Regions from separate parts of the Halomonas sp. BC2 genome, predicted to be linked through region 1. Evidence: predicted binding sites of a transcription regulator. Region 1 holds the regulator's gene; the other holds the start of a gene.
What was found. Region 1 encodes LexA, which represses DNA repair genes until DNA is damaged. Its sites were predicted from a motif close to TACTGTNTANNTANACAGTA; they were not measured.
Positions count from the first base shown of each region.

Region 1 (14,444 bases):
ACCGGGCTGGTGCGCGACTTCAACGAGTCGCCCGATGTACTGGGCTTGACGCTGGAGCATTACCCCGGAATGACCGAGCGCAGCCTGATGGAGATTGCCGAACAGGCCTGGCAGCGCTGGTCGCTCCAGGCGGTACACGTCATTCATCGGGTGGGAGATTTGGCGCCGGGTGACCCTATCGTTCGCGTGCTGGTGGCCAGTGCCCATCGGCGGGATGCCTTCCTGGCCTGTGACTTCGTCATGGATTATCTCAAGACCCAGGCGCCGTTCTGGAAAAAGGAGCGTGCACGCCAAGGGACGTATTGGGTCAAGGAGCGCAACACCGATCAGCAGGATGCCGAGCGCTGGTCATGACCCGCGCTTGGGCCTGCTGAATTCGGCATGAACTACTGCCGATCGAGTTCTTCCTCGGTCGGCATATCGGCGGCCATGATCTGCAGGTGCACCTCAGGCATGTGTTGAAGGTGGTTGGCCAGCCAGTGCATCAGGCGCGGTTGCAGTGCCTGGCGCAAGTCTGCCAGGGTCTCGGCCTCGATCTCTTCCAACTGCTCGTCCAGCCAATCACTGAAGCTCTCCTCATCCAGCGGGCTGGCCCCCGTGGTATCCAGCATCATCCGTCCAATGCGCCACCAGCCGGTCTCGGTGGCGGTCACTGGTAGTGCCAGAAACAGGCTTCCGCGCCGTGCGCCGGGAGTCTGGTGCTCGAGCCCGGGGTGGGGCCTCACGCTGTTTTGATCGACGATGCAGGGCGGCTGTGGATGGCGCGTTTCCAGGCGCAGGCCCTGATTGTCCAGCAGGATCAGGTCGCCATTGACGGGCGTAAGGGGGGCACTGATGCCTAGCTGCTCGGCCAGTGCCTGATGAGCCTGCTGATGACGCGCTTCACCATGCACGGGTAGCAGGGCCTTGGGGCGCACCCATTGATAGAGCTTTTTCAGCTCCTGCTGGGCTGGGTGCCCCGTGGCATGGAGCTCGGGGTGATTGTTTTCATCGAATAGCGCGACACCTAGCTGTAACAAACGTTTTTTAAGCTGTTCGATGGGGCGCTCATTGCCCGGGATGGCCTTGGCAGAAAAAATCACGCTATCGCCTGGCTCCAGGTCGACGAAGGGGTGACGGCGCTGCGCCAGCCGTTGAAGGGCAGCGCGCGGCTCGCCCTGGCTGCCGGTGGCGATGATCACCACTTCTTCGGGAGGCAGGTATCCCAGGTCGTGGGACGGGACCAGCGGCGGGAAGTCGTCCAGATAGCCCAGCCCTCTGGCCACGCTCACCATGCGCTCCATGGAGCGGCCCATCAGGCTGACCCGCCGCCCACAAGCATGAGCGGCGCGCCCGATGGCCAGAACCCTCGCCAGGTTGCTGGCGAAACACGATACCACCACGCGGCCCTTGCACTGTTCGAGGGTCGTGGCCAGTGCTTTGGCGACGTCGCCTTCGCTGGCTGACTGGCCAGGCATGGGGGCGTTGGTGGAGTCGCCCACCACCAGGTCCAAAGGGGCCAGCGCACGAAAATGAGCGGCATTCACCGGGGCGCCGATGAGCGGCTCCGGGTCCAGTTTCCAGTCTCCCGTATGCAGTACTCGATAGTCGCCCGCCTGCATCATGATGGCGCAGCTTTCAGGAATGGAGTGAGTGACACTCAGGTAGCGCAGGGTGAAGGGACCGCGCTCCACCGCATCGCCGGGTTCGATGATTTCGATGGCAGCGCTGCTCAGCTGGTGTTCGGCAAATTTATGTCGCAGCAGGCCTGCGGCCAACGGGGTGGCAAAAATAGGGCAGCCCCAACGCGGCCATAGCCAGGCCACGGCGCCGATGTGGTCTTCATGACCATGGGTGATGAACAGCGCCGCAGGGGTGATACCGAGGGTTTGTAGGGTGTCGGTGTTGGGTACCTGCAGCGGCGAGTTGGGCAGATCCTGACGGATCATCATGCCGCAATCGACGGCGATCCACTGATCGTCGTATCCATACAGCGTAAGGTTCATTCCAATTTCACCGCATCCACCTAGCGGAAGCAGGTGCAGGGGCGGGCGGCGACGGGGACGAAGTTGAACGCGTGGTGGATGCATCAGTCATGAAAAGCCTGGAAATATAGTCCCTTAACTATACGGGAAGGGAGGGGCACGTAACAATCATCGTGGCACTGCACCACGGTGCTTAGCCGTGGCGCTTGCGTTACACTAATGCGCCTGGTGAGGCTTGCCCGCGAGCAGGCGCCTACCCAGCGAACGTGCCGTTACATACGCAAGAGTGTTCATTGATGTCTCATTATTACCGTTTAGTTGTGTCGTGCCCGGATCAGGTGGGTATTGTGGCGCGTGTTTCCAGCTTCATTGCCCAACAGGGCGGCTCGATCACCGAGGCCAGCCAGCACTCCGATCTGGAAACAGGGCGCTTTTTCATGCGTTATGAAATTCTCGCCGATTCACTGGGCATGTCGGCCGAGGCGCTGCGCACCGCATTCGAGCCCGTCGCCGACGAGTTCGACATGCAGTGGTCGCTGGTAGACACCCAGAAGCGCCGCCGCGTGGTGTTGATGGTTTCCCGGGAATCCCACTGCCTGGTGGACCTGCTGTATCGCTGGCAGGCTGGCGAGCTGGATTGCGATATTGTGGGCGTCATCTCCAATCATGACGACATGCGCTCGCTCACCGAGTGGTATGGCATTCCCTATCATCATGTACCGGTGGACCCGGCCAACAAGCAGGCGGCTTTCGAGCAGGTGCAGGCACAGATCGATGCTGCCCGGGCTGACTGTGTCGTGCTGGCGCGGTACATGCAGATTCTGCCGCCTTCACTGTGCGAGCGTTATGCCGGACGCGTCATCAATATTCATCACAGTTTCCTGCCTTCCTTTGCGGGGGCAAAGCCCTATCACCAGGCCTATGAGCGGGGTGTCAAGCTGATCGGTGCCACTTGCCACTACGTGACCGAAGAGCTGGATGCTGGCCCCATCATCGAGCAGGATATTCACCGGGTCAGCCACTGCCATACACCCACCGATTTGGTGCGCTTTGGCCGTGACGTGGAAAAAGCCGTGCTGGCCCGCGGCCTGCGCTGGCATCTGGAAGACCGCGTATTGATTCACGGTAACAAGACCGTCGTGTTCAGCTAACTCGCCCACCGGGGAGGGGCGCCATGTCCTTTGCACAAAGCGTGCTGGCCACTTGGGCACTGCTGGCTACCTGGCTGGTGTCGGCATGTGCTCTGGGGTGGGTGCTGTGGCAGCGCCCCTGGCAGCCGCTGCTGGAAGATACCGGTTTGCAGCATCGCTGGATGGCCGCGACGCTGGCCGTGATGCTGATGTGGCAGCTGCGGGCTCAGGCGGTCGATTGGTTGACTCTGCATCTGGTGTTTACGGTGTTGATGACGCTGGTGTTCAAGGTGCCCCTGGCCTTGATCAGCAACCTGCTGCTCAACGTGGCGATGGTGCTGATCGGGCGCAATGCCTGGGAACTGTTGGGGGCCAACGTGCTGGTGACGGGGCTGGTGCCTGCCGTGATCACGGGGGTGGTATGGCGTATCGTGGATCGCCGCTTGCCGGACAACCTGATGGTGTTTCTGTTTGCCTGCGGTTTTTTCGGTGCTGCGCTGGCGACGCTAGGGGGTGGGCTGGCGGCCGTCGGGCTGATTCTGGTGGCGGGCACCGACCCTGAAGCGATCTATCTGGCTCAGGAGTATGCCCGCTTTCTACCCTTGCTGATGCCCTCGGAAGCCTTCATCACCGGCATGCTGCTGAGTATCTTGCTGGTCTACCACCCGCACTGGGTCGCCACGTTCAACGACCATCGCTATATCGATATGCAGTAGGTGGGTGGCGGTCTAGCCCAGTGCCTGGCCGTTGCCGCCTCGGATGACGCCTACCCCGACGCCTTCGATATCCAGCTGTTGAGTTCTCAGGTCGATTTCGATGGGGGCGAAGTCTTCGTTCTCGGCGAGCAGCGTGACGTGATGCCCCTGGCGTTTAAAACGCTTGACCGTGACCTCGTCTTCCAGGCGCGCGACGACGATCTGACCGTCACGCACGCGGTCGGTACGATGCACGGCCAGCAAGTCGCCTTCCAGGATACCCACGTCTTTCATCGACAGGCCGCGTACCCGCAGCAGGTAGTCGGCCTTGGGGGTGAAGTACTCTGCCGGCAGCGGGCAGTAACGGTCGATATGCTCCGCTGCCAGAATGGGGCTGCCCGCAGCAACTTCACCAATCACCGGCAGCCCATTGGGCGTGGCATCGTTGGCGGCGCTGGTGGGCTCGGCTGCCGGGGGCGTGTTGTCGAGCGGCTCCTGGTTGGGCAGGCGTATGCCCCGGGACGTATTGCGGATGATGCGGATGGCGCCTTTGCGCTCCAGGGCGCGCAGATGCTCTTCGGCGGCGTTGGGTGAGCGAAAGCCCAACGCCTTGGCGATTTCGGCGCGGGTAGGGGGGTAGCCAAGCTCGCCCATGGTCTTCACGATAAAATCATATACATGCTGCTGGCGTGCAGTGAGTGGGCGTGACATATCAGACTCCTAACAGTGAAAAGACAGTCGCTACATGTCCGTAAAATCAATATGTGTTTAAGTATACAGTATGTTGCTCTGTCCAGTACATGATGAGTTGCAATACGTCTCAGGTAGCGCAACCTGCGGTACACAGGGGATTATCGTTTGAGCCATCAGGGAGAATGGCATACTATTCGCCAACGCAACCGCCATGTTTTAAACACCTGTTTTGGGAGGGCGCTATGGCCCAGTCGGATACGGTCACACGTATTTTGGATACGGCAGAAGTGCTCTTTGCAGAGCGGGGTTTTGCCGAGACGTCACTGCGCAATATCACCAGCAAGGCGCGGGTCAACCTTGCCGCCGTTAATTATCACTTCGGGTCGAAGAAAGCGCTGATACAGGCGGTGTTTGCCCGCTACCTGGACCCGTTCTCCGAGCGCTTCCACACCGCCCTGGATGAGCTGGAAGCGCGCTATGAAGGCCAGCCCATTCCGCTGGAAGTGCTGCTGGAAACCATGGCCACCACGGTACTGACCGTGCCTGCCGAGCGCCACAGCCTGAAAGTGTTCATGCGGCTGCTGGGGCTGGCCTACAGCCAGGCGCAAGGGCACTTGCGGCGCTACATCCAGCAGCAGTATGGCGATGTTTTTACGCGCTTCACCGAGCTGGTGCGCCGGGCGACCCCCGAGCTGCCGGATGCAGAGCGCTTCTGGCGGCTACACTTCATGCTGGGCACGGTGATCTTTACGCTGTCGGGGCTGGATGCGCTGCGTGATATTGCTGCCAAGGATTATCAGGAGCAGGTAACGGTGCGCGACTTGATCCGGCGTCTGCGTCCCGTCGTGGTGGCCGCCATGAGCGCGCCAATGCCGTTGCCTGCAGCAACCGTGGATGAGAAGCTTCATGCAAACGCCCAGATTGGCTGACCTGCCGCCCGTTGAAGGTGGCTGGATGGAAATCGACACCCAGGCCCAACGCCTGCGCTGGTGGCAGGGGAGTGAGCTAAAGCACGAATGCGCCGTTTCCACGGGCAAGGCCGGTGTGGGGCAAGAAGAAGGCAGTGGCCGTACGCCACTGGGCTGGCACTACGTGCGGGCAGCCATTGGCGATGGGCTGCCTGAGGATGCGGTCTTTCGTGGTCGTCGCTGGACCGGAGAAATCTACTCTGCCGGTTTGGCAGCCGACTTCCCCGAGCGCGACTGGATCTTGACCCGCATACTGTGGCTGTGTGGCCTGGAGCGCGGTATCAATCGCGGTGGCCGTGTCGATTCCCAGCGTCGCTACATCTACCTGCATGGTACTCCCCCTGACCAGCCCATGGGCGTTGCCGTTTCCCATGGCTGCGTGCGACTGCGCAATGCCGACCTGCTCTGGCTGTTTCAGCAGGCGCCGCCTGGCACGCCGGTATGGCTGCATTGAAGTGACATGGTGTTGCTCATTTTGAAAGCTCACACGGGTGGTCTAGAATGACGCCCTTTTTCCTGGATCCAGTACGATGACTCAACCCTTAGGCCCGGTCATGCTCGACCTGGAAGGCCAGACTCTGAGCAAGGAAGACAAGCGCCTGCTGAAGAATCCTGCGGTCGGCGGTGTCATTCTGTTTGCCCGTAATGTGGAAAGCGCCACCCAAGTGCGCGAACTGTGCGACAGCATCCGCGGGGTGCGGGGTGACCTGCTGTTGGCCATCGATCAGGAAGGTGGGCGGGTTCAGCGTATCCGGCAAGGCGTGACGCGCATGCCGCCGATGGCACGCATTGGCGATGTCTTCGCCGATGACCAGGCAGTGGGGCTGACGCTGGCCAAGGATGCCGGTTGGCTGCTGGGCATGGAGATGGCCGCCTGCGGCCTGGACATCAGCTTTGCCCCCGTGCTGGATGTGGACAGCGGAATTTCCAGCGTGATTGGTGACCGCAGCTTCAGCCGAGACCCACAGCACGTTGCCTTGCTGGGGCAGGCCTTCGTGCACGGGTTGCACGAAGCGGGAATGGCGGCCGTGGGTAAGCACTTTCCCGGTCATGGCGGCGTGGGGGCTGATTCGCACACCGCACTGCCGGTGGATGAACGTCCGCTCTCGGCCATCAAGGAGCGCGACCTGGTGCCCTTCAGTCAGCTTGCCACGCTGCTCAACGGCGTCATGCCCGCCCATATCGTCTACTCTGCCTTCGATTCTCGCCCGGCTGGTTTTTCCCCCAGCTGGCTAGGCATGCTGCGTGAGTCGCTGGGCTTCAAAGGGTGCATCTTCTCGGATGACCTGAGCATGGCCGGCGCCCATGAAGCGGGTGGCCCCGCCGAGCGCGCCAGGGCTGCCCTGACGGCGGGCTGCGACATGCTGCTGATCTGCAACGACCGTGAGGCGGCGCTGGAAGTGGTGCAGGCCTGTCATGACGTATTCAACAAGCGACCCGCCAAGCTGCGTTATGGCCGGGCGCGGCCGCAGCTGGAAGCACTGGCTGCGCTGGGCCGTTGGCGCAAGACCCACGCCAGGCTGGAAGCGCTGGTGGCTGACGCCAGCTAATTGACCCATAGACTGTTTTGGAGAGGCTCGATGTCCAAATTGGATAAAGAGGCGCTGGAGTCGCTGGACTCCATGCGCGAGTTGATGGACAACGCCGACTGTTTGATTTCACAGGAGCAGGTCGAACGTGCCCTTGACCGCATGGCGGAAGAGATCACCCGCGACCTGGGCGATAAGTTGCCGGTCTTCTACTGCGTCATGAACGGTGGTTTGATCACCACCGGTCATCTGCTGACGCGGCTGGGCTTTCCCCTGGAAGTGGACTACCTGCACGCGACCCGCTACCGCAATGAACTGCGCGGCGGCGAGCTGTTCTGGCGGGTCTCGCCGGAAATTCCCATGGCGGGTCGGCATGTGGTGATCGTCGACGATATTCTCGATGAAGGCGCCACCCTGGCGGCCATCCTGGCGTACTGCAAGGAGGCCCAGGCCGCCAGCGTGACCACCGCCGTACTGGTGGACAAGCAGCACGACCGCAAGGCAGTGCCCGGTCTCAAGGCCGACTACTGCAGCCTGGAAGTCGCTGACCGCTACGTCTTTGGTTTCGGTATGGACTACAAGGGCTACTGGCGAAATGCCCCGGGGATATTTGCACCCAAGGGCATGTAAGGCACTGGCCTAGCGAGGCGAGAAGCGTCTTGCCAGGCCGGTTTCGGCAATCATGCGGGTGGAGATCTCTTCCACGGAGAAGCGCGTGGTGTCGATGAAAGGAATGTTCATGCTGCGGTAGAGCGATTCGGCCTGCTCGACTTCCTGCAGACACTGGTCCATGGAGCTGTAGCGGCTGTTGGGACGACGCTCGTTGCGAATGGCCGCTAGTCGGCGGGCATCGATGGTCAGGCCGAACAGCTTGTGCCGGTGCGGTGCCAGCGCTTTCGGCAGCTTCAAGTGACCATCTTCATCCAGGTCGTCCTCGGTCAGCGGATAGTTGGCCGCGCGAATGCCGAATTGAAGTGCCAGGTACAAGGACGTCGGCGTTTTACCGCAGCGGGATACCCCTACCAGAATGATGTCGGCCTTGTCGTATTGATGGGTGCGGGCGCCGTCATCGTTATCCAGTGCGAAATGCACCGAGTGGATACGATCCATGTAGACATCGTCGCTGCCTATGGAGTGGGTGCGCCCGACGCTGTAGGAAGAGTGCGTGCCCAGCTCCTGTTCCAGCGGTTCCAGAAACGTCGAGAAGATATCGACCTTGAAGCCGGAGGCCTGGCGGATGACGTTGCGGATCTGCTGGTCGACGATGGTGTCGATGATGATGGGGCGAACACCGTCGCGCATCGCGGTGGACTCGATGATCTCGGCGACGGCCTGAGCCTTTTCCAACGTATCGATATAGGGCTTGGTGATCATGTTGATGTCCACGTCGCTGAACTGCGCCAACAGGCTGCGCCCCAGGCTTTCTGCCGTGATCCCCGTGCCATCGGAAATAAAAAAGGCTGTTCGTTTCATAGTCTGTCCGCCACCCTCATCCAACTGATTTACGAACGCTCATTGTGTGCCGTGCGCCATGGCAGTACAACGTTTTCGAGTGCAGGGTTTTCGAGTACAGGGTTTTCGTGAGCAGGGTTTGCGTGTGCAGGGTACTTGCGATTGGCCTCGCAATTGTGCTCGCGAAAACAGGTCGGCATCCTGCCTGACTACATAAACGCCGTGTTTCCGGCCGTTGTTGTAAAAATCCTCCACTCCCTGCGCTGTTAGACCAATGGCGAATAGGGGGCCGCGATGCTAGGGTGACAGCGTGAATGGGTGTCGTCCCAACGGTTGCATCAATGTCTGAGTGAGGGGGTTGCGTGGAAGAGTACATTCTGTGGTTCGATCAGCTGGGTATGGCGGACGTCGAACGCGTGGGTGGTAAGAACGCCTCGCTTGGCGAAATGATCTCCAACCTGGCCGGTGTGGGTGTCACGGTGCCCGGCGGTTTCGCCACTACGGCCCATGCATATCGCGAGTTTCTCTCCCACGAAGGCCTCAACGACCGTATCAACGACACCCTGGCACGGCTGGACGTCGACGACGTCAAGGCGCTGGCCGAGGCTGGCAAGCGTATTCGCCAGTGGATCATCGAGACGCCGTTGCCACCCACCTTCGAAGCAGCACTGGAGCAGGCGTACCAGCAGTTGCAGGCAAAACACCCCGGCCTGAAGGTTGCGGTGCGCAGCTCGGCAACGGCGGAAGACCTGCCGGATGCATCGTTTGCCGGTCAGCAGGAAACCTTCCTCAATATCGAAGGCCTGGCCAACATCAAGCACGCGGTCCACGAAGTCTTTGCTTCGCTGTTCAATGATCGTGCTATTTCCTACCGCGTCCATCGGGGCTATGCCCACGAAAACGTCGCCCTGTCCGCCGGGGTGCAGAAAATGGTGCGCTCCGAAACCGGTGCGTCTGGGGTCATGTTTACCCTGGATACCGAGTCCGGCTACCGGGACGCGGTGTTCGTCACCGCTTCCTGGGGGTTGGGCGAGACCGTGGTGCAAGGCGCGGTCAACCCTGACGAGTTCTATGTGCACAAGCCCACGCTGGCCGCTGGGCGCCCCGCCGTGCTGCGTCGTACCCTGGGGTCGAAGCTGATCAAGATGGTGTACGGCAAGGATGCCAGCGCAGGTCGTTCCGTGGAAACCGTTGACGTGCCTTACAAGGATCGCGGGCGGTTTTGTATCGACGACGAGCAGATCATGGACCTCGCCCGTCAGGCGGTCACCATCGAGCAGCATTACCAGCGGCCCATGGATATCGAGTGGGCTCTGGATGGCGATGACGGCCAGCTGTACATCGTGCAGGCGCGTCCTGAGACCGTCGTTTCCCAGCAGGAGGGCGGCAAGCTGGAGCGCTTCCAACTGCGCGAGAAGGGCCGCACGCTGATCACTGGCCGGGCCATCGGACAACGCATTGGCCGTGGTGCGGTCAAGATCGTGCTCAGCCCCGACGAGATGGACAAGATCCAGGAGGGTGACATCCTGGTTACCGACATGACCGACCCCGACTGGGAGCCGATCATGAAGCGGGCATCGGCCATCGTCACCAACCGAGGCGGGCGTACCTGTCATGCGGCGATCATTGCCCGTGAGCTGGGCATACCCGCGGTGGTGGGCTGTGGAGATGCCACCACGCAGCTGCAGGAAGGCAGCGACGTGACGGTCTCCTGTGCCGAGGGTGATACCGGCCATGTGTATGAAGGCCTGCTGGCCTTCGATTGCAACGTCTCCAGCGTCGATGCCATGCCGGAGATTCCTTTCAAGATCATGATGAACGTGGGCAACCCGGACCGTGCCTTTGGCTTTGCCAGCCTTCCCCACGCGGGCGTGGGGCTGGCGCGCCTGGAGTTCATCATCAACCGCATGATTGGCGTGCACCCCAAGGCGCTGCTGGATTATCAAACGCTGCCGGTTGACCTTCAGCAGGTGATCGACCTGCGTACGGCAGGGTACGCCGACCCGGTCAGTTTCTACGTGGACAAGCTGGTGGAGGGGATTTCCACCCTGGCGGCGGCGTTTCATCCGCAGCGGGTGATCGTCCGCCTCTCGGATTTCAAATCCAACGAATACGAGAACCTGATTGGCGGCAAGCTGTACGAGCCGGGTGAAGAGAACCCCATGCTGGGCTTCCGTGGCGCTTCTCGCTATATTTCCGACGCCTTCCGCCCCTGTTTCGAGCTGGAGTGTCGGGCGCTGAAGCGCGTGCGTGAAGAGATGGGCTTCACCAACGTCGAGATCATGGTGCCTTTCGTGCGTACCCCCGATGAGGCCCGGGAAGTGGTCGAGCTCTTGGCCGCCAACGGCCTGAAGCGCGGCGGTAGCAGCGACCCTGACGGCCTCAAGATCATCATGATGTGCGAGCTGCCTGCCAATGCGCTGCTGGCCGATGAGTTTCTCGAGTATTTCGACGGTTTCTCGATTGGCTCCAACGATCTGACGCAATTGACCCTGGGGCTGGATCGCGACTCGGGCATCGTGGCCCACCTGTTCGATGAGCGTAACCCAGCGGTCAAAAAGCTGCTGGCCATGGCCATTCAGGCGTGCAAGGCGCAAGGCAAGTACGTGGGGATTTGCGGCCAGGGGCCTTCGGATCACCCGGACCTCGCCAAGTGGCTCATGGAGCAAGGGATCGACTCGGTATCGCTGAACCCGGACGCGGTTCTCGAAACCTGGTTCATGCTGGCAGGAGAGAGTATCGCCTGACATCCATGGGTTAGTTAGCCTGCTGTTCGATTTGCGCCCGGCCATTGTGCCGGGCGCACGGGTTTTATAGGCTACGCTTTGTTTTGGATGACACCGCTCTGGATGACGCCGCCCCCGTGGCCCTACGCGATATCTGCCTGCACCCTGCTGAAAAGGAGAAAGACTATGCTGCCTAAACGGGCAATCCCCCTGACGGGCTTACTACTCGTTCCCATGGTGAGCTGGGGCTTTAGCTACCAGGCCCCCGAGATGTCACCGGAAGTAGGCTCAGGGTATGAGGAGAAGCCCGGTTGGGCCGTGGAATCCTTTGCCGTTGCTGCGGCGAACCCGCTGGCCACTGACGCGGGGTATCAAGTGCTCAAGGCCGGCGGTAACGCCATCGACGCCGCCGTGGCCGTACAAATGGTGCTGACCCTGGTAGAGCCGCAGTCCAGTGGGATCGGCGGCGGTGCCTTCTTGATGCACTACGATGGCAGCAATGTGCAGGCCTTCGATGGTCGCGAGACTGCACCGTCGGCGGCCACCGGTGAGCTGTTCATGGAAGATGGCGAGCCGCTACCGTTCATGGACGCGGTGGCCAGCGGTCTCTCTGTGGGGGTGCCGGGGGTGCTGCGCATGCTGGAGCAGGCCCACTCCGAACATGGTCAACTCGCCTGGCGAGAGCTTTTTACCCCTGCCATTACGCTGGCGGAAGAGGGCTTTGCCGTCAGCCACCGGCTGCATACCAGCCTGGCCAACGACACGGCGCTGCGCGAGGACCCGCTGGCCCGAGCGTTCTACTACGATGAAGCAGGCGAGCCGCTGGCCGTGGGCGACACCTTGACCAACCCCGCGCTGGCCGCTATTTTGCGGCGAGTGGCGGAAGAGGGCAGCAGTGCCTTCCATGAAGGTGAGATCGCCGAAGACCTGGTGGCCCGAGTGCAGTCCCATCCGCAGCGTCCGGGCGAGATGAGCCTGGACGACCTGAGCGGCTACGAGCCGGTGGAGCGCGAGCCGATCTGTACGCCCTGGCAGGAGTGGGAAGTGTGCGGCTTCCCGCCGCCGTCGTCGGGCCATATCACCGTCATGCAAATCCTCGGTATTCTCGATCAGCAGCCGTTGATCGAAGCGCCGCTGGATAACGGTGTGCCCAGCAGCGGCTGGCTGCATCAGTTCCTCGAAGCATCTCGGCTGGCCTTTGCCGACCGGGGCCGCTACATCGGCGATCCTGATTTTGTCGAGGCACCGGGAGGCGACTGGCTTACGATGCTGGCCCCGGAGTATCTCAATCAGCGCAGCCGTTTAATGGGCGAGGAGTCGCTGGGCGATAGCGTCGAGCCTGGCAATCCCGGTGAGCTGGAGGTGAGCTTTGCCAGCCAGCCCGAACAGCCCGAGTATGGCACCAGCCACATCAGCATCGTGGACGGCGATGGCAATGCGCTGGCCATGACCACGACCATCGAACAAGCCTTCGGCTCACGTATCCTGGCAGACGGCGGCACGGGGCTGGCAGGGGGCTATCTGCTCAATAACGAGCTGACCGATTTCGCCTTCGAGCCGGAAAGCGACGGCCGCCCGGTGGCCAACCGGGTAGAGCCTGGCAAGCGTCCCCGTTCGAGCATGAGCCCAACGCTGGTGTTCGATCTGGAGAGCGGCGAGCTGGTGGCCAGCCTGGGCTCGCCAGGTGGTGCAGCGATCATTCATTACACGGCCAGAAGCCTGGTGGCCATGCGTGACTGGGGGCTCGATGCCCAGGAAGCGCTGGACCTGCCCCATGCCATCACCCTGGGGGGCGATGTCTATCTGGAAGAGGGCCGATTCTCGGAAGAAACCGCCGACGCACTGCGTGAGCGCGGCCATCAGGTGAGTGAGCGGGAATTGACCAGTGGCCTGCAAGCCATCATGAAACTGGAAGACGGCACCCTGTTTGGTGGCGCCGACCCGCGTCGTGAGGGCGTGGTCATGGGCGAGTAAGCCCGCGACCGCAGCGATGCGCTACTGACGTAGCCAGTTGCGCAGTTTCACCAGCATCAGGCCGCCATCGCTCATGGCGTGGCGGTCTTCGAGCAATTCTCTCAAGCGGTCAGGGTAGTCGGTGATGATGGCGTCTACGCCAAGATCGATCAGCGCCGACATTCTGGCCCGATCATTGACCGTCCAGGCGTGGATTTCATAGCCGTAGAGGGCCGCCAGGCGAACCTCCTGACGGGTAATGCGGTTATGCCGTAAGCCCAGCGCATCGAATTGACGGCGGTCCAGCGTACCGGGAAGTATCAGCTGCGCCAGTAGTGTCACCCTCAGTTCGGGCGCCCGCTGCTTGATGAAGCTGACCAGCGCGGGGGACATGGTGGCCATGCGCATTTCCAGCAGCGTATTCGGGAAGCCGCAGGCAGCCATTCCATCCAAGGCATCATGCTGGGTGGCCCAGCAGCGATAGCGGCGATCGTTTTCTGCCTCCAGCTCATCCAGTACCGCCTGTGCCAACGCTTCCTCCTGGCCTGGTAGCGGCTTCATGTCGATCATCAGCGCGGCGTGGCCTCTCACCAGTGCCAGGGTCTCGTCCAGCCCGGCGATTCGTTCGTTCTGGAAGGCATCGCCAAACCAGCTACCCACATCGAACTCGCTCAGCTCGGCTCGGGTCAGCTCGCCAAACTCCCTGGGGTCCCCCGTGAGCCTGGCCAGCGTGCGGTCGTGGTAGAGCATGACCTGCTGGTCGGCGCTGAGGCGCACGTCCAGCTCGACGGCATCGGCACCATCCTCCAGCGCCTGGCGCACGGCAGCCAGAGTGTTTTCAGGCGCCACCATGGAGCTGCCCCGGTGGGCGATGATGGCGACGTCATCGCGTATTTCGAAGCTGTTGAGTATCCACCAGGCTTGCAGGGCGGCAATTAGCAAGACACACACTTCCAATGCCCAAGCCAATCGACCTGTCTGTGCATTCTCGGGAGCGGCAGGCCGAGCCTCCCGATAGGCAAGCTGCAAGTAAAGGCAGGCCGACAGCAGCGCATGGGTGGTAATGCCCAGAAACGTGATGGTCAGGGTGATCAGGACATAGCCGGTCAGGTAGGCCAGCATCGCCGGTACCAGCACGGCACTGTGCTCGGGAAGCCACCAGAGCAGCGGCGTGACGAGGGTATCGTAGAGCCAGGTGGTGGCAATCGGTAGGGCAATGATGACGAGCAGTAACAGCAGCACCGCTGCGCCAATGGAGCGGTGCCAGCCACGGGTGAGGTGCACGCTGCGCTTCAAGGCCTGCAGGGGGTGGCAGTGCTCCAGCGCCACCAGCG
Region 1 covers NZ_LFGT01000017.1:5,568-20,011, forward strand. Annotated here, with positions in the region: gene moaE (molybdopterin synthase catalytic subunit MoaE) at 1-354, shown strand, start outside; gene B7L71_RS11650 (ribonuclease J) at 387-1,985, opposite strand; gene purU (formyltetrahydrofolate deformylase) at 2,261-3,115, shown strand; gene B7L71_RS11660 (energy-coupling factor ABC transporter permease) at 3,139-3,810, shown strand; gene lexA (transcriptional repressor LexA) at 3,823-4,500, opposite strand; gene B7L71_RS11670 (TetR/AcrR family transcriptional regulator) at 4,725-5,411, shown strand; gene B7L71_RS11675 (L,D-transpeptidase) at 5,389-5,904, shown strand; gene nagZ (beta-N-acetylhexosaminidase) at 5,981-7,000, shown strand; gene B7L71_RS11685 (hypoxanthine-guanine phosphoribosyltransferase) at 7,031-7,609, shown strand; gene ppsR (posphoenolpyruvate synthetase regulatory kinase/phosphorylase PpsR) at 7,619-8,452, opposite strand; gene ppsA (phosphoenolpyruvate synthase) at 8,794-11,178, shown strand; gene ggt (gamma-glutamyltransferase) at 11,344-13,131, shown strand; gene B7L71_RS11705 (glycerophosphodiester phosphodiesterase family protein) at 13,153-14,444, opposite strand, start outside.

Region 2 (14,444 bases), on a different contig from region 1:
GGTGAGACTGTGTTCAAGCTGTACGATACCTACGGTTTCCCCTTCGATTTGACCGCCGACGTGTGCCGCGAGCGGGAAGTCACCCTGGATGAAGAGGGCTTCCAGCGTGAGCTGGAGGCGCAGCGTGAACGTGCCCGCGCCGCCAGCCAGTTCGGTGCCGACTACACCGCCTCCATCGACCTGGAAGGCGAGACGCAGTTTACCGGCTACGATCAGCTGGTCGATAAGGCCACCGTGATGGCACTCGTGGATAGCGAAGGCAATGCACTGGCGGCCCTGGAAGCGGGCCAGAAGGGCACCGTGGTGCTGGATCGCACGCCGTTCTATGGCGAGTCCGGCGGCCAGGTAGGCGACACAGGCTACCTGCACGTCGACGGTGGCCGCTTCCAGGTCACCGATACCCAGAAGCAGCGCGGCCATCACCTGCATCAGGGTGTGATGGTGGAAGGCTCGCTGAGCGTGGGTGCCAGCGTGCGCGGCGAGGTGGATGCCAGCCTGCGTACTGCCACGCTGCGCAACCACTCGGCGACCCACCTGCTGCACGAAGCACTGCGCATGGTGCTGGGGGATCACGTTCAGCAGAAGGGCTCGCTGGTCAACGCCGAGCGCCTGCGCTTCGACTTCAGCCACTTCGAACCGATGACCGCTGAACAGATTGCCGAAGTGGAGCGCATCGTCAACGCCCAGATTCTGGCCAATGCGCCAACGAAAATCGAACAGATGAGCCTGGCTGAGGCCAAGGCCAAAGGCGCGGCGGCGCTGTTCGAAGCGAAATACGCCGATAGCGTGCGCGTACTGACCATTGGTGCCGATGACTTCTCCATCGAACTGTGTGGCGGTACTCACGTGAGCCGCAGTGGTGACATCGGCTGCTGCCACGTGATCAGTGAAGTGGGCATCGCTTCCGGCGTGCGCCGTATCGAAGCGATTACCGGGGAAAACGCGCTGGCCTACTTCCGCGAGCAGGAGGCCCGCGTACAGCGCTTGGGCGAGCGTCTGAAAACCAAGCCCGAGCAGGTGGAAGCACGCGTGGAATCGCTGGTCGAGCGCAACCGCAGCCTGGAGAAAGAACTGGAGCAGCTGAAGGCCAAGCTGGCCAGCGCGGCAGGTAGCGACATGCTCAGCCAGGTGCAGGAAGTGGCGGGTGTGAAGCTGCTGGTCACCCAGCTCGAAGGCGTCTCTGGCAAGGACCTGCGCGGCGTGTTGGATCAGCTCAAGAACAAGCTTGGCTCGGGCGTCATCATGCTGGGCGTAGCCGATGCCGATGCTGGCAAGGTCAGTCTTATTGCAGGTGTCACGGCTGATCTGACCGGCCGTGTGAAGGCTGGCGAGCTGGTCAACCATGTGGCGTCGCAGGTTGGCGGCAAAGGAGGCGGTCGCGCCGACATGGCTCAGGCGGGTGGTAGCCAGCCCGATGCGCTGCCCGGAGCGTTGAATAGCGTTCCGGCCTGGTTGGAAAACACGCTTAGCTAAATGAGAAGGCCGGTGGCATTATTTGCTACCGGCCTTTTTGTACGTCAGGAAAATTGGCAATAACAACATTCACCCTCCATTCCCGAACGTAAAGGAAAAACGGCATATGGCACTATACGTACAGAAGTTCGGCGGCACTTCGGTGGGCTCTGTCGACCGTATCAAAGCCGTGGCGGAAAAGGTCAAGGGCTTTCGTGATCAGGGGCACCAGGTCGTCGTCGTCGTCTCTGCGATGAGTGGCGAAACCAACCGCCTGACCGATATGGCGCATGCCCTGAACGAAGACCCCGCCCCGCGTGAAATGGATATGCTGCTCTCGACAGGCGAGCAGGTCACCATCTCTCTGCTGGCTATGGCGCTGCAGCACATTGGCGTCTCGGCAACCTCGCACACCGGCGCACAGGTAGGCATTCATACCGATAGCGCGTATACCAAAGCGCGTATCCAGCGTATCGAAACCGACGATCTGAAAGCCGATCTGGACGCTGGCAAGGTCGTGGTGGTCGCCGGTTTCCAGGGGGTGGACGAAAACGGCAACATCACCACGCTGGGGCGTGGCGGCTCGGACACCACTGGTGTGGCGCTGGCAGCGGCCCTGGGGGCTGATGAGTGCCAGATCTATACCGATGTGGACGGTGTTTACACCACCGACCCGCGTGTCTGCTCCAAGGCTCAGCGCCTGGAGAGCATCACGGTAGAGGAAATGCTGGAACTGGCCAGCCTGGGCTCCAAAGTGCTGCAGATTCGCGCGGTGGAATTCGCTGGCAAGTACAACGTACCGCTGCGGGTTCTGTCGAGCTTTGAAGATGGCCCTGGCACCCTGATTGTTGCAGACTCTGACCAAGACGAGGACTCTATGGAAGAACCGCTAATCTCCGGTATCGCGTTTACCAAGAACGAAGCCAAGCTGACGCTGCTGAATACCCCCGATGTGCCCGGCGTTGCCTCGCGTATTTTAGGTCCGATTGCCGACGCCAACATTGAAGTGGACATGATTGTCCAAAATGTAGCACCGGCAGGTGATTACACCGATTTCACCTTCACGGTGGCAAAAGGTGACTACAAGGCCACCAAGAAGCTGCTGGAAGAGACCGTCATTCCCGATCTGGGCGGCGGTGAACTGCGCGGCGACGACAACATTGCCAAAGTGTCGCTGGTAGGTGTCGGTATGCGTTCACATGCCGGCGTAGCATCGAAGATGTTTCGCGTGCTGGCCGAAGAGAACGTGAATATTCGTATGGTATCGACGTCTGAAATCAAGATTTCCGTGGTGATCGACGAAAAACACATGGAACTTGCGGTCAATGCCTTGCATAAGGCATTTGGCTTGGATAAGGCCGATAGCGAATCTGAATAACACTTGTCCCTCAAACCTTCTACGCTGAGGGTACTCGCTGCCGTGTGGTGGTGGGCTTCCATTCAACGGGAGGTTAAGGTGTCATAGGGTTAAAGCCATTGGTAGCAGGGGTCACCATGCCGCATAATGGCGTGGTGGCGCTACCGGCGGACACATCCCGTTGTATCAAACGTCTGAGAAGGAGATCAGCCATGCTCATCCTAACCCGCCGCGTTGGCGAAACGCTGATGATCGGTGATGAAGTCACCGTCACAGTGTTAGGTGTGAAAGGTAATCAAGTGCGCATTGGTGTCAACGCACCAAAAGATGTCGCGGTACACCGTGAAGAGATCTATCAGCGCATTCAGCGTGAACGCAATAGCGAAAGCGAAGTGGAATAAATGGCCGCCAGTGTTGTGCTCAAAAAGGGCGCTGTAGCGGTAACTATCAGGGCGGCGTGAAAAAAAATCGGCACAGGGGTGGACACCAGTCCCCATAATCGGTAACATTCGCGCCGTGCTGTTGAGGAGAGGTGGCCGAGTGGCTGAAGGCGCTCCCCTGCTAAGGGAGTATAGGGTTTATAGCCCTATCGAGGGTTCGAATCCCTCTCTCTCCGCCAGCCGCACCATGTAACATCGTTAGCTATGCGCCCGTAGCTCAGCTGGATAGAGTACCTGACTACGAATCAGGTGGTCGGAGGTTCGAATCCTCCCGGGCGCGCCAAGTTGCAAACGTAAGGTTTTGATGTTACAGTGGATTCATTGCTTTTCGAGAAAAGCATGACTGTCAAGCGCCCGTAGCTCAGCTGGATAGAGTACCTGACTACGAATCAGGTGGTCGGAGGTTCGAATCCTCCCGGGCGCGCCAGATTTCAAAACCCGCTCTCTTATTAGAGAGCGGGTTTTCTGCTTCTAGCCTGACCAACGTAGCTCGCACGTTGCTCTTGCGATCGTGTAAAGCGCCCCCGCATCTTGCGGAAGGGCGCTTTTTTTTGGTTCGTAAGCGTTGGGGTCTGAGTCAGGGGGCGAAGCGTTACGGCACCAGGCTGTCGAGCAGTATGTCCAGGTCCGTGACCCGCTTCAGGCGCTGAAAGTGCTGCTCGGCTTCGCCATTGCCCTGGCGCATTTGTGCCAGCCACTGTTTTACCAGAGAAACCACGACGCGATCGGGTAGCTGTTGGCGTTGATGCTCGGCGTACTCTTGTAGCACGCTGGCACGCATTGCCCAGGTGGTATCCGGCAGCCGCTCGCCGGTTTCCTGCCAGTGGCGAATGCGGGGTGCCAGCCAAGGGTCAGCCAGGGCGCTGCGGCCCAGCATGACGTCATGGCAGCCCGACAGCGTGCGCGCCTTCCAGTAGTCTTCCAGCGTCCAGATATCGCCGTTGGCCACCACGGGGATGTCCACGTGGTGACGAACTCTGCCGATCCACTCCCAGTGCGCGGGCGGGCGGTAGCCCTCGTCTCGGGTTCGTCCATGCACCACCAGCCGTGCGGCGCCGCCTGCCTGGGTCGCCTGGGCGCAGGTTACCGCCATGCGTCGATTGGCGAAGCCCAGACGTATCTTGGCGGTGACCGGAATCTCACCGGCCAAGGCATCAGCAACCGCCCTGACAGCCTGGTAGACCCGCTCGGGCTGGCGCAGCAGGGAGGCGCCGCCATCGTGACGGTTGACCAGCTTGGCCGGGCAGCCAAAGTTGAGGTCGACGCTGATGGCGCCCAGTGCTAGCGCCTGACGGGCATTCTCGGCCAGCGCGCTGGGGTCGGAGCCGAGTAGCTGCAGGTGCACCGGGATGCCGCTGGGAGTAGCCACAGGGCGCTGTTGGAGCTCAGGGCAGTGCTTGTAAAACACCCTGGGGGGAAGGCGGGTATCCACCACCCGCACGAACTCTGTCACCGTCCAGTCGAAACCGGGCTGGCGGGTGAGCAGGTCGCGGGTGAGTGCGTCGATGACCCCTTCCATTGGCGCAAGGCCAATCTTGCCTTTATGTAGTAAATTAACAACCATGACTTCCACTATGGCGCGATTGCATTCTATGCTGGATGTGGCAGGTTAGTGTATTACCCTTACTCCGCCAAGCGCCGCTGGAGGCGTTTGGTGTGCCAACCACCTTACACAACAAGGAGAGCGCGCTATGCAAGGGTCGGAGTTGCTCCAGGAGGGGCTCGCCCTGATGGGGCTTGGTATGGGGTTTGTTTTTGTTTTTCTTACGGTTTTGGTGATCAGTGTCACGCTGATGTCGAAGCTGGTTGGGCGTTTTCAGCCCGCACCGGTGGCACCGGCTGCCAAGCGGAAAGGCCGTCAGACCGCTGCTCAGGCAGGCCTTGACGATGAGGTGGTGGCCGTGATCAGTGCTGCAGTGCACCGTTATCGGGCTGCGCATCGCCGTTAACGGCGGAATGGATAACGAATACACTCCCTCTTCAAGAATGAATTTTGCTAAATTTACTACAAGTCAATAAAGCTAAACGGTGAGTCACGACCATGAACGATGTAAAACGTCCGCTAGGAATCACTGATGTTGTGTTGCGCGATGCCCACCAGTCGCTATTCGCGACCCGGCTGCGGCTCGACGACATGCTGCCTATCGCCGAAAAGCTCGATAAGGTCGGGTACTGGTCGCTGGAGACCTGGGGCGGCGCCACCTTCGATGCCTGTATTCGTTATCTGGGTGAAGACCCTTGGGAGCGCATTCGTGCCCTGAAAGAGGCAATGCCCAACACGCCGCAGGCAATGTTGCTGCGCGGGCAGAACCTGCTGGGCTACCGTCACTATGCCGACGATGTAGTCGACAAGTTCGTCGAGCGTGCCAAAACCAACGGCGTGGATGTATTCCGCGTGTTCGACGCCATGAATGACCCGCGCAATCTGGAGCGTGCCATCAAGGCGGTGCGCGCTGTGGGTGGTCATGCCCAGGGGACCATTTCCTATACCGTCAGTCCGGTACATACCCTGGATAGCTGGGTAGATCTTGCGAAAACCATTGCCAACATGGGCGCGGACTCTCTGGCTATCAAGGATATGGCGGGGCTGCTGACGCCCTACACGGCGTTCGAGCTGGTGACGCGTCTGAAGAAAGAGCTTTCCATTCCTGTTCACCTGCACTGCCACGCGACGACAGGGCTCTCGACATCCACCATTTTGAAGGCTGTGGAAGCCGGGATCGATAACGTGGACACGGCTATCTCCTCGATGTCGATGACCTATGGGCACAGCCCTACTGAATCCGTGGTGGCAATGCTCAAGGATACAGACCGTGACACGGGGCTGGACCTGGAGTTGCTGGAGGACATCGCCGGTTATTTCCGTGAGGTACGCAAAAAGTATGCGGCGTTCGAGGGCTCGCTGCGGGGGATCGACTCACGCATTCTGGTGGCGCAGGTGCCGGGCGGCATGCTGACCAACATGGAGAGCCAGCTGAAAGAGCAGGGTGCTGGCGACAAGCTCGATGACGTGCTGAGTGAAATTCCGCGTGTGCGTGAAGACCTGGGATTCATCCCGCTGGTAACGCCGACCTCGCAGATCGTGGGCACCCAGGCTGTGATGAACGTCATGATGGGCGAGCGCTACAAGTCGATTTCCAAGGAGGTCCAGGCGCTGTTGAAAGGTGAATACGGCTCAGCGCCTGCCCCCTTCAATGTGGAGCTGCAAAAGCGCGTGCTGGAAGGTGGCGAGCCGATCACTTGCCGCCCTGCGGACAACCTGTCACCGGAAATGGAGCGCCTGGCCTCGGAACTGAAAGAGAAAGCCAGTGCCGACAAGCTGCGCCTGGCAGAAGGCGAGCGGCAGGTGGATGACGTGCTGACCTACGCGCTCTTCCCGCAGATTGGCCTGAAGTTCCTCAAGAACCGTGACAACAAGGAAGCCTTCGAGCCCGCGCCACAAGCAGCAACAAACGCGGCCGTGCCTGCCAAGGCAGAACCGGCGGTACCTGCCACCGTGGTCAACAGCGGCCCGGAAACCTATACCGTCAAGCTCAACGGCAAGGCCTATGTGGTCGAGGTGGCCCAGGGCGGCGATATTGGCGAGATCAAGGAGCAGGCTGCCGCCAGTGGAGGCGCTAGTGCTGGAGCGGGTGCGGCAGAAAGCGCTGGAGGAAGCGGTGAAAGTATCGATGCGCCGCTGGCAGGCAACATCTTCAAGGTCAACGTACGCCCTGGCGATCAGGTGGCCGAGGGCGATGTGGTGATCATTCTCGAAGCCATGAAGATGGAGACCGAGGTGCGTGCCAGCAGCTCCGGAACGGTGTCCAAAGTCAATGTCAGCGAGGGCGATAGCGTCGCCGTTGGCGATGCGCTGATCGAGCTTTAAGGGCACCGGCATGGAAAAACTAATCACCTTATGGGAAGGCTCCGGGCTTTATAACCTGCAGCCTGGCCAGGCGGTCATGGTACTGGTAGGGCTGGGTCTTCTTTACCTGGCGATCTACAAGAAGTTCGAGCCTTTGCTGCTGGTACCCATCGGCTTTGGCGGCATTCTGGCCAATATCCCGGAAGCGGGATTGGCCATTTCAGCGCTCGATCAAGCCATCGAAGTGGCCAGGCCCGCCGTGCTACAGCAGATGGCGGCTGCACTGGGCGTCACGCTGGACCCGTTGTCAGGTGTCGAGGGGTGGCGCGAAGTGCTGAAAGCCGTCGCTCACGACACGGCAGCCTACGACCAGCTACGCGCCGCCAAGGACATTGCCTTGGGGGCAGGCTACAGCGATGGTGTGCTGTATAGCTTCTATAGCGTTGCCATTGCCTCGGGTATTGCGCCGCTGCTCATTTTCATGGGCGTGGGGGCCATGACCGATTTTGGTCCCCTGCTGGCCAATCCGCGTACGCTGTTTTTGGGCGCGGCGGCCCAGTTCGGGATTTTTGCTACGCTGTTTGGGGCGGTGCTGCTTACCTCTCTGGGCGTCATGGACTTTTCGCTCAATCAGGCGGCCGCCATCGGCATCATCGGCGGGGCGGACGGGCCGACGTCGATCTATGTGTCCAGCATGTTGGCGCCAGAACTGCTGGGTGCCATTGCCGTGGCGGCCTATGCCTACATGGCACTGGTGCCGCTCATCCAGCCACCCATCATGCGGCTGTTGACCACCGAAAAAGAGCGCAAGATTGCCATGACGCAACTGCGTCCGGTCTCCAAGCTGGAGAAGGTGATCTTCCCGCTGATGCTGCTGATTGCCGTGGCGCTGTTCCTGCCTGACGCTGCGCCACTGCTGGGCATGTTCTGCTTTGGTAACCTGATGCGTGAGTGTGGCGTGGTGGAGCGACTGTCGGATACTGCGCAGAATGCGCTGATCAATATCGTGACCATCATTCTCGGCCTGTCCGTGGGTTCCAAGCTCATGGCCGAGAGCTTCTTGAGCTTCGAAACGCTGGGCATTCTAGGGCTGGGTATGGTTGCCTTCGCTATCGGCACGGCAGCAGGCGTGTTGATGGCAAAGCTCATGAACATGGTCAGCAGGATGCCCATCAACCCGTTGATTGGGGCAGCAGGGGTGTCGGCGGTGCCGATGGCCGCACGGGTCGCCAACAAGGTAGGCCTGGAGGCAAACCCGCATAACTTCCTGCTGATGCACGCCATGGGGCCGAACGTGGCCGGGGTGATTGGCTCGGCGGTGGCCGCCGGGGTCATGATCAAGTACCTGGGATAGAGCTGGTACTTATAGATAGAACGGGTACTTGGCGATAGAACTGGGCTGAACCCGAGTCTGAGCTGTGTCACGGCTTGCCGAGCCTTCATCGGCAGGCCGTGAACTTACAGTGCTTCGAATGCCACGGCCGTTTTCAGGCGATTCTCCAGACCGCTGATATCCAGCGCCACGTCGCTGGGCCAGCCGATGGTCAGGCACACGCCATGCCCATCGTACTCAGCCTGTTCCACAGGCAGTTCCTGCTCTTCACACCAGGCTCGGGCCTGCGCTTCATGGGCGAAGCCTACACGTAACCGGTAGCTGTCGCGCTCGATCACCTCCCGGGTAGGCAGTGTTTCCAGCGCCGCGTTGACGGCCTGGGCGTAGGCTCTGGCCAACCCACCGGTGCCCAGCTTGGTACCGCCAAAGTAGCGAATGACCACGCAACCCACTTCCCCTAGCTGGCTACCTTGCAGCGCCTGAAACATGGGCCGTCCCGCCGTGCCGCCGGGCTCGCCGTCATCCGAAAAGCCAATGCGGGTCTGCTCCCCCGGTGGGCCAGCGATAAAGGCGGTGCAGTGGTGGCTGGCATTGGGGTGGGCGATTTTGGCGGCCTGGAGCAGGGCATCGAAGGCGCTGGTGCTGGGGGCGTGGCATAGCCAGGTCAGAAACTGGCTTTTCTCTACCTCGGTCTCGGTGGAGTGCCACGCCTCGGGGGCAATGTCGGGAACGTGGTAACGCAAGCAGGACTCCTGGCCAACATGAGCGCGAATCAGTGGTGCCGAGTCTGCCGGGTGTGGTGCGCCACGCCCATGACCATGCCCAGCACCTGGATGTCGCCATTATGCAGGAATAGCGCGGGCACTGCTGTATCTTCGGGGCACAAGTGCACCCCCAGGCGGGTAATCGATAAATGGCTCAAGGGAAGCTGGCGATCGTTGATGGTCAGGGTGGCCGTTTCCTGCTGGGTGTCGTGCTGATGGCGATGAATGATGAGCAGATCACCGTCGAAGAGCTGGCTGGCCTGCAAGCGGTCGCCGCGAATGCGTAGGGCATAGGTGTTGTGCCGGGTCACTTGACCGTCCTGGTTTACCTGGCGGTGGGGAGAGGCAAGGCGCTGACGCACGTTAGACGGTGGCAGCGGTTGAGAAGGTACGTGAGACGTTATCTGGGGGGCGAGGCAGATCGTCATTGTGTTCTCCCATGCAGCGCCTGTGCCAAGGCGGTCGAGTGAGCGAATGGATAGGCGTGGCTGAAGAGGTGTCTATCCATACAGTGGTTACAGTATAATCCTGTTTTTGCATACAGTGCTAGTACTGTTTGAAGCGTGGGTTTTGTGGCGAGGGCTTGAGCTGTGTCATGCTGCGACCCCAGGCCGCAGAGCGTGACTGGCGAGAAAGCGCCTTTCCGTGTAGAGTTCGACCCAAAATTAATGCGTCTGGAGAGTCTCTTGAGCCTGTGCCTGCAAGCCCGACAACTGGCCTGTGAACGCGATGATCGTTGGCTATTTGAAGGACTTGACCTCGACATCAAGGGCGGCGAGATCGTCCGTATCGAAGGCCCCAACGGCAGTGGTAAAACCACGTTGTTGAAGATCCTCTCCGGCCAACTGACCGACTACCGTGGCGAGCTATTCTGGAACGGTGCCCCCATGCACCAGACCCGTGAACATTTTCTCGCAAACCTACTCTATCTAGGGCACGCCCCCGGCGTTAAAGCGGGCCTCACGCCATTGGAAAATTTGGCGTGGTATCAAGCGCTCAATGGCGAAAAGGGCAGCGATCAACAGCGTGAGCAAGCGCTGTTCGAGGTTGGTCTGGCGGGCTTTGAAGATGTCCCGGCAGGACAGCTTTCCGCTGGTCAGCAGCGGCGTATTGCCTTGGCAAGGTTGACGCTGACCCCGCGCGCGCTATGGGTCCTGGATGAGCCTTTCACGGCGATTGACCGCCACGGTGTCATGGCGTTGGAAGCGCAGCTGGTCGCACATGCTCAGTCTGGCGGCTGTGTTCTGGTGACGACCCACCATGCACTGACCGAATCATCGGTGCTGAGACGTATTCAGCTGGGGTAAAAAGGAGTCAGCGTTGCAACGTTCACACGCTCTATCGAGTGCCCCTGAGGTGGTCCTGCATACACCGCAGGGGGGGCTTGGAGTGGCCATTCATGCCACGCTCAAGCGCGACCTGACGCTGATGTTGCGGCGCAAGGGTGAGGTGCTCAACCCGCTGGTGTTTTTTGCACTGGTCATCACGCTGTTTCCCATTGGCATCTCGCCTGACCCTGTCTTGCTGGCCAGCATTGCGCCGGGACTGCTGTGGGTAGCGGCGTTGCTGGCAGCCCTGCTGTCACTGGATAGTCTGTTTCGCAGCGATTTCGAAGACGGCAGCCTGGAGCAGCTGCTGTTGGCCCCCCAGCCGCTGGCGGCGCTGGGGCTTGCCAAGGTGGCCGTGCACTGGCTGTTGACCGGGCTGCCGCTGGCGCTGATGGCGCCGGTGTTGGGCATCATGCTGTCGCTACCAGCAGGCAGCTACGGGGTGCTGGCGCTGTCGTTGGCGCTGGGCACCGCGAGCCTGAGCCTGATAGGGGCCATTGGCGCGGCGCTGACCGTGGGGCTGGCCAAGGGCGGGGTACTGCTGTCCCTGCTGGTACTGCCGCTGTATATCCCGGTTCTGATTTTTGGGGCGGGCGCGGTGCAGGCCGCCATTCTGGGTGATGGGATGGCCGCTCACCTGGCCATACTGGGGGCGCTGCTGGCGGTGTCGCTCATGCTGGCACCCTGGGCGATTGCCGCGTCGCTACGCATCAGTATTAACGGTTAAAGGATGGGAAGACCATGTGGGGCTTTATAAATAAACTGCGATCTCCCAAGTGGTTTTATGCGATCAGTGCCAAGCTACAGCCCTGGTTCTGGGTGGCAGCCGCGCTGTTGCTGGCCGTGGGCACCGTTTGGGGACTGGTGTTCGCCCCGGCCGACTACCAGCAGGGCAACAGTTTTCGCATCATCTATGTGCATGTGCCTGCTGCGTTTCTGGCCCAGTCCATCTTTGTCTCCATGGCTATCTCCGGGCTGGTGTTTATGGTCTGGAAAATCAAGGTCGCCGACATGTTGGCCACCGTGATTGCGCCGCTGGGTGCCGCCATGACCTTCATCGCGCTGTTTTCCGGCGCCGTCTGGGGCGTGCCCACCTGGGGCACCTGGTGGATGTGGGATGCTCGGCTCACCTCGATGCTGATCCTGCTGTTCCTCTATCTTGGGGTCATCGCCCTGCGTGGCGCCTTCACCAGCCGTGACAGCGGGTCGCGGGCAGCTTCCGTGCTGGCCATGGTGGGTGTGATCAATATTCCGATCATCAAATACTCCGTCGATTGGTGGTACACCCTGCACCAGCCCGCTACGTTCACCATCACCGGGCGCGCGGCCATGCCCATGGAAATGTGGGCACCGCTGCTGATCATGGTGCTGGGCTTCTACAGCTTTTTTATCGCGCTTGCCTTGATGCGTACCCGCAGTGAAATTCTGCGCAGGGAAGCCAACAAGCGCTGGGTGCGTGAACTCGCCGAGGAGGTGAGCCAGTGACCTTTGCCTCGCTGAACGAATTCTTTGCCATGGGCGGCCACGGTCTCTATGTGTGGGCCGCCTGGGGCGTAACTGCGCTTCTGATGTTAGGGATCCTGCTGCATGCTCGCCTGGAGCGGCGCCAGTTGATCAAGGGAGTCAAACGCCGCATGCGTCGTGAAAAAGCGCAGCGCACGGCTTCCCCCTACGGTACTACGGCTGCGCAGAACCCGGTTAACTCTGCTCAAGGGGATGTTCGCAATGACGCCTAAACGCAAGCAAAAGCTGTTTATCTTTCTGGGCCTGGTCTCGCTGACCGCCATCGCCGTGGGGCTCACGCTGTATGCGCTGCGCGCCAACATCAACCTGTTCTTCAGCCCGGTACAAATCGCCCAGGGGGATGCCCCTCTGGACCGCCAGATTCGTGCCGGTGGCATGGTCCGAGAGGGCTCGGTACTGCGTGACCCCGACAGCCTCGACGTAGCGTTCACGGTGACCGACTACGTGGACGATGTCGAGGTCTACTACAGCGGCATCCTGCCCGACCTGTTCCGTGAAGGGCAGGGCGTGGTGGTGGTGGGCCAGCTGCAGGCCGATGGCCGACTCTACGCCGATAAAGTGCTGGCGCGTCACGACGAAAACTACATGCCGCCGGAAGTCGCCCAGGCACTGAAAGAAGCGGGCTATTCGCCCGCTGATTTCCAGGCCAAGGCCGCCGAAGTGGGTAAGCGCCTGGAGCAGCAGGGCGTTCCACAAGCAAGCGATTACTAACGGCTTATCCCTGCAATATTCGGTAATGCTTACTGCCAATGCGGAGCGCTCATGCTGATTAAAATGATTCCTGAAATTGGCCACTTTGCGCTGGTTATCGCGCTATTGATGGCGATCGTGCAGGCCGTGATGCCGCTGCTGGGAGCCGCTACCCGCCGCCCCCTCTGGATGGCCTATGGTTACCCCATGGCAACCGGCCAGTTCCTGTTCGTGGCCATTGCCTACCTGTGCTTGACCACCAGCTACATGCTGGATGATTTCAGCGTGGCCAACGTGGCCAACAACTCCAACTCCCTGCTGCCTTGGTACTACAAGTTCAGCGCCGTCTGGGGCAACCATGAAGGTTCGGTCCTGCTCTGGAGCCTGATGCTGGCAGGCTGGGGCTATGCGGCTTCGGTGTTCTCCAAGGAGTTGCCTCGGGACATGGTGGCTCGGGTGCAGAGCGTCATGGGCATGGTGTGTGTCGGCTTCCTGTTGTTCATCCTGATGACCTCCAACCCCTTCGAGCGGCTGCTGCCCAACATGCCCGCCGACGGCGCTGACCTGAATCCGCTGCTGCAGGACTTCGGCCTGATTGTTCACCCGCCGATGCTTTACATGGGCTACGTGGGCTTTTCGGTGGTGTTTGCGTTTGCCATTGCGGCGCTGCTGGGGGGGCGTCTGGATGCCGCCTGGACCCGCTGGGCGCGCCCCTGGACCAACATTGCCTGGGCGTTTTTGACCGTGGGCATCGCGCTGGGTAGCTGGTGGGCCTATTACGAGCTTGGCTGGGGCGGCTGGTGGTTCTGGGACCCGGTGGAGAACGCTTCGCTGCTGCCCTGGCTGACGGGCACGGCGCTGGTACACTCGCTGGCGGTGACCGAGAAGCGCGGCTCGTTCAAGAGCTGGACCGTACTGCTGGCCATCTCGACCTTCTCGCTCTCCTTGCTGGGTACGTTCCTGGTGCGTTCGGGCGTGCTCACCTCGGTCCACGCATTTGCCAACGACCCGTTCCGTGGCTTCTTCATCCTGATGTTGCTGGCCATCACGGTCACCCTGTCGCTGCTGGTATTTGCCCTGCGTGCTCCGCGGGTCAGCCACAAGGTGGGCTTCAACTGGCTCTCTCGGGACTCCTTGCTGCTGATCAACAATGTCCTGCTGGTCATCATGACCGTGACGGTACTGCTGGGCACCGTGTATCCGCTGATTCTGGATTCGCTGGGGCTGGGCAAGATCAGCGTCGGGCCTCCCTACTTCAATGCCCTGTTCGTTCCGCTGACCGTGGTGATGTGTATCTTCATGGGCCTTGGCCCGCTGGCCCGCTGGAAGAGCATGAGCGGCAAGGAGCTGTGGCGCAAACTGTGGCTGGCGGGCGCAGCTTCGCTGGCGCTGGGCATCGCCATGCCGCTGGTGTATGGCCGTGAATGGAACCTGTGGGTAGCGCTGGGCATCATTTCGGCGCTGTGGATCGTGCTGCCCATGGTGCGCGACCTGTTCGACAAGACACGCCACGCCAGTTCGTTCGTGGCGGGCCTGCGCAAGCTGTCGCTCTCCTATTGGGGCATGGTGCTGGGCCACCTGGGCGTGGCGGTCACCATCGTGGGCGTGGCCGTGGTGTCGAACTACAACATCGAGCGTAACGTGCGCATGTCGCCGGGGACGACGGTGGAAGTTGCCGGGTACCAGTTCACCATGACCGAACTGACCAA
Region 2 covers NZ_LFGT01000010.1:1,337-15,780, forward strand. Annotated here, with positions in the region: gene alaS (alanine--tRNA ligase) at 1-1,473, shown strand, start outside; gene B7L71_RS08505 (aspartate kinase) at 1,580-2,830, shown strand; gene csrA (carbon storage regulator CsrA) at 3,022-3,210, shown strand; tRNA gene B7L71_RS08515 (tRNA-Ser) at 3,336-3,428, shown strand; tRNA gene B7L71_RS08520 (tRNA-Arg) at 3,456-3,532, shown strand; tRNA gene B7L71_RS08525 (tRNA-Arg) at 3,600-3,676, shown strand; gene B7L71_RS08530 (tRNA dihydrouridine synthase) at 3,842-4,813, opposite strand; gene B7L71_RS08535 (OadG family protein) at 4,941-5,198, shown strand; gene oadA (sodium-extruding oxaloacetate decarboxylase subunit alpha) at 5,291-7,117, shown strand; gene B7L71_RS08545 (sodium ion-translocating decarboxylase subunit beta) at 7,128-8,450, shown strand; gene B7L71_RS08550 (IMPACT family protein) at 8,555-9,172, opposite strand; gene B7L71_RS08555 (S24 family peptidase) at 9,202-9,621, opposite strand; gene ccmA (cytochrome c biogenesis heme-transporting ATPase CcmA) at 9,880-10,500, shown strand; gene ccmB (heme exporter protein CcmB) at 10,514-11,248, shown strand; gene B7L71_RS08570 (heme ABC transporter permease) at 11,263-12,006, shown strand; gene ccmD (heme exporter protein CcmD) at 12,003-12,257, shown strand; gene ccmE (cytochrome c maturation protein CcmE) at 12,247-12,756, shown strand; partial or broken gene B7L71_RS08585 (heme lyase CcmF/NrfE family subunit) at 12,808-14,444, shown strand, end outside.
Region 2: B7L71_RS08555 (S24 family peptidase) is a predicted target of LexA. The motif match lies at 9,720-9,739, and genes of this name have one in related genera.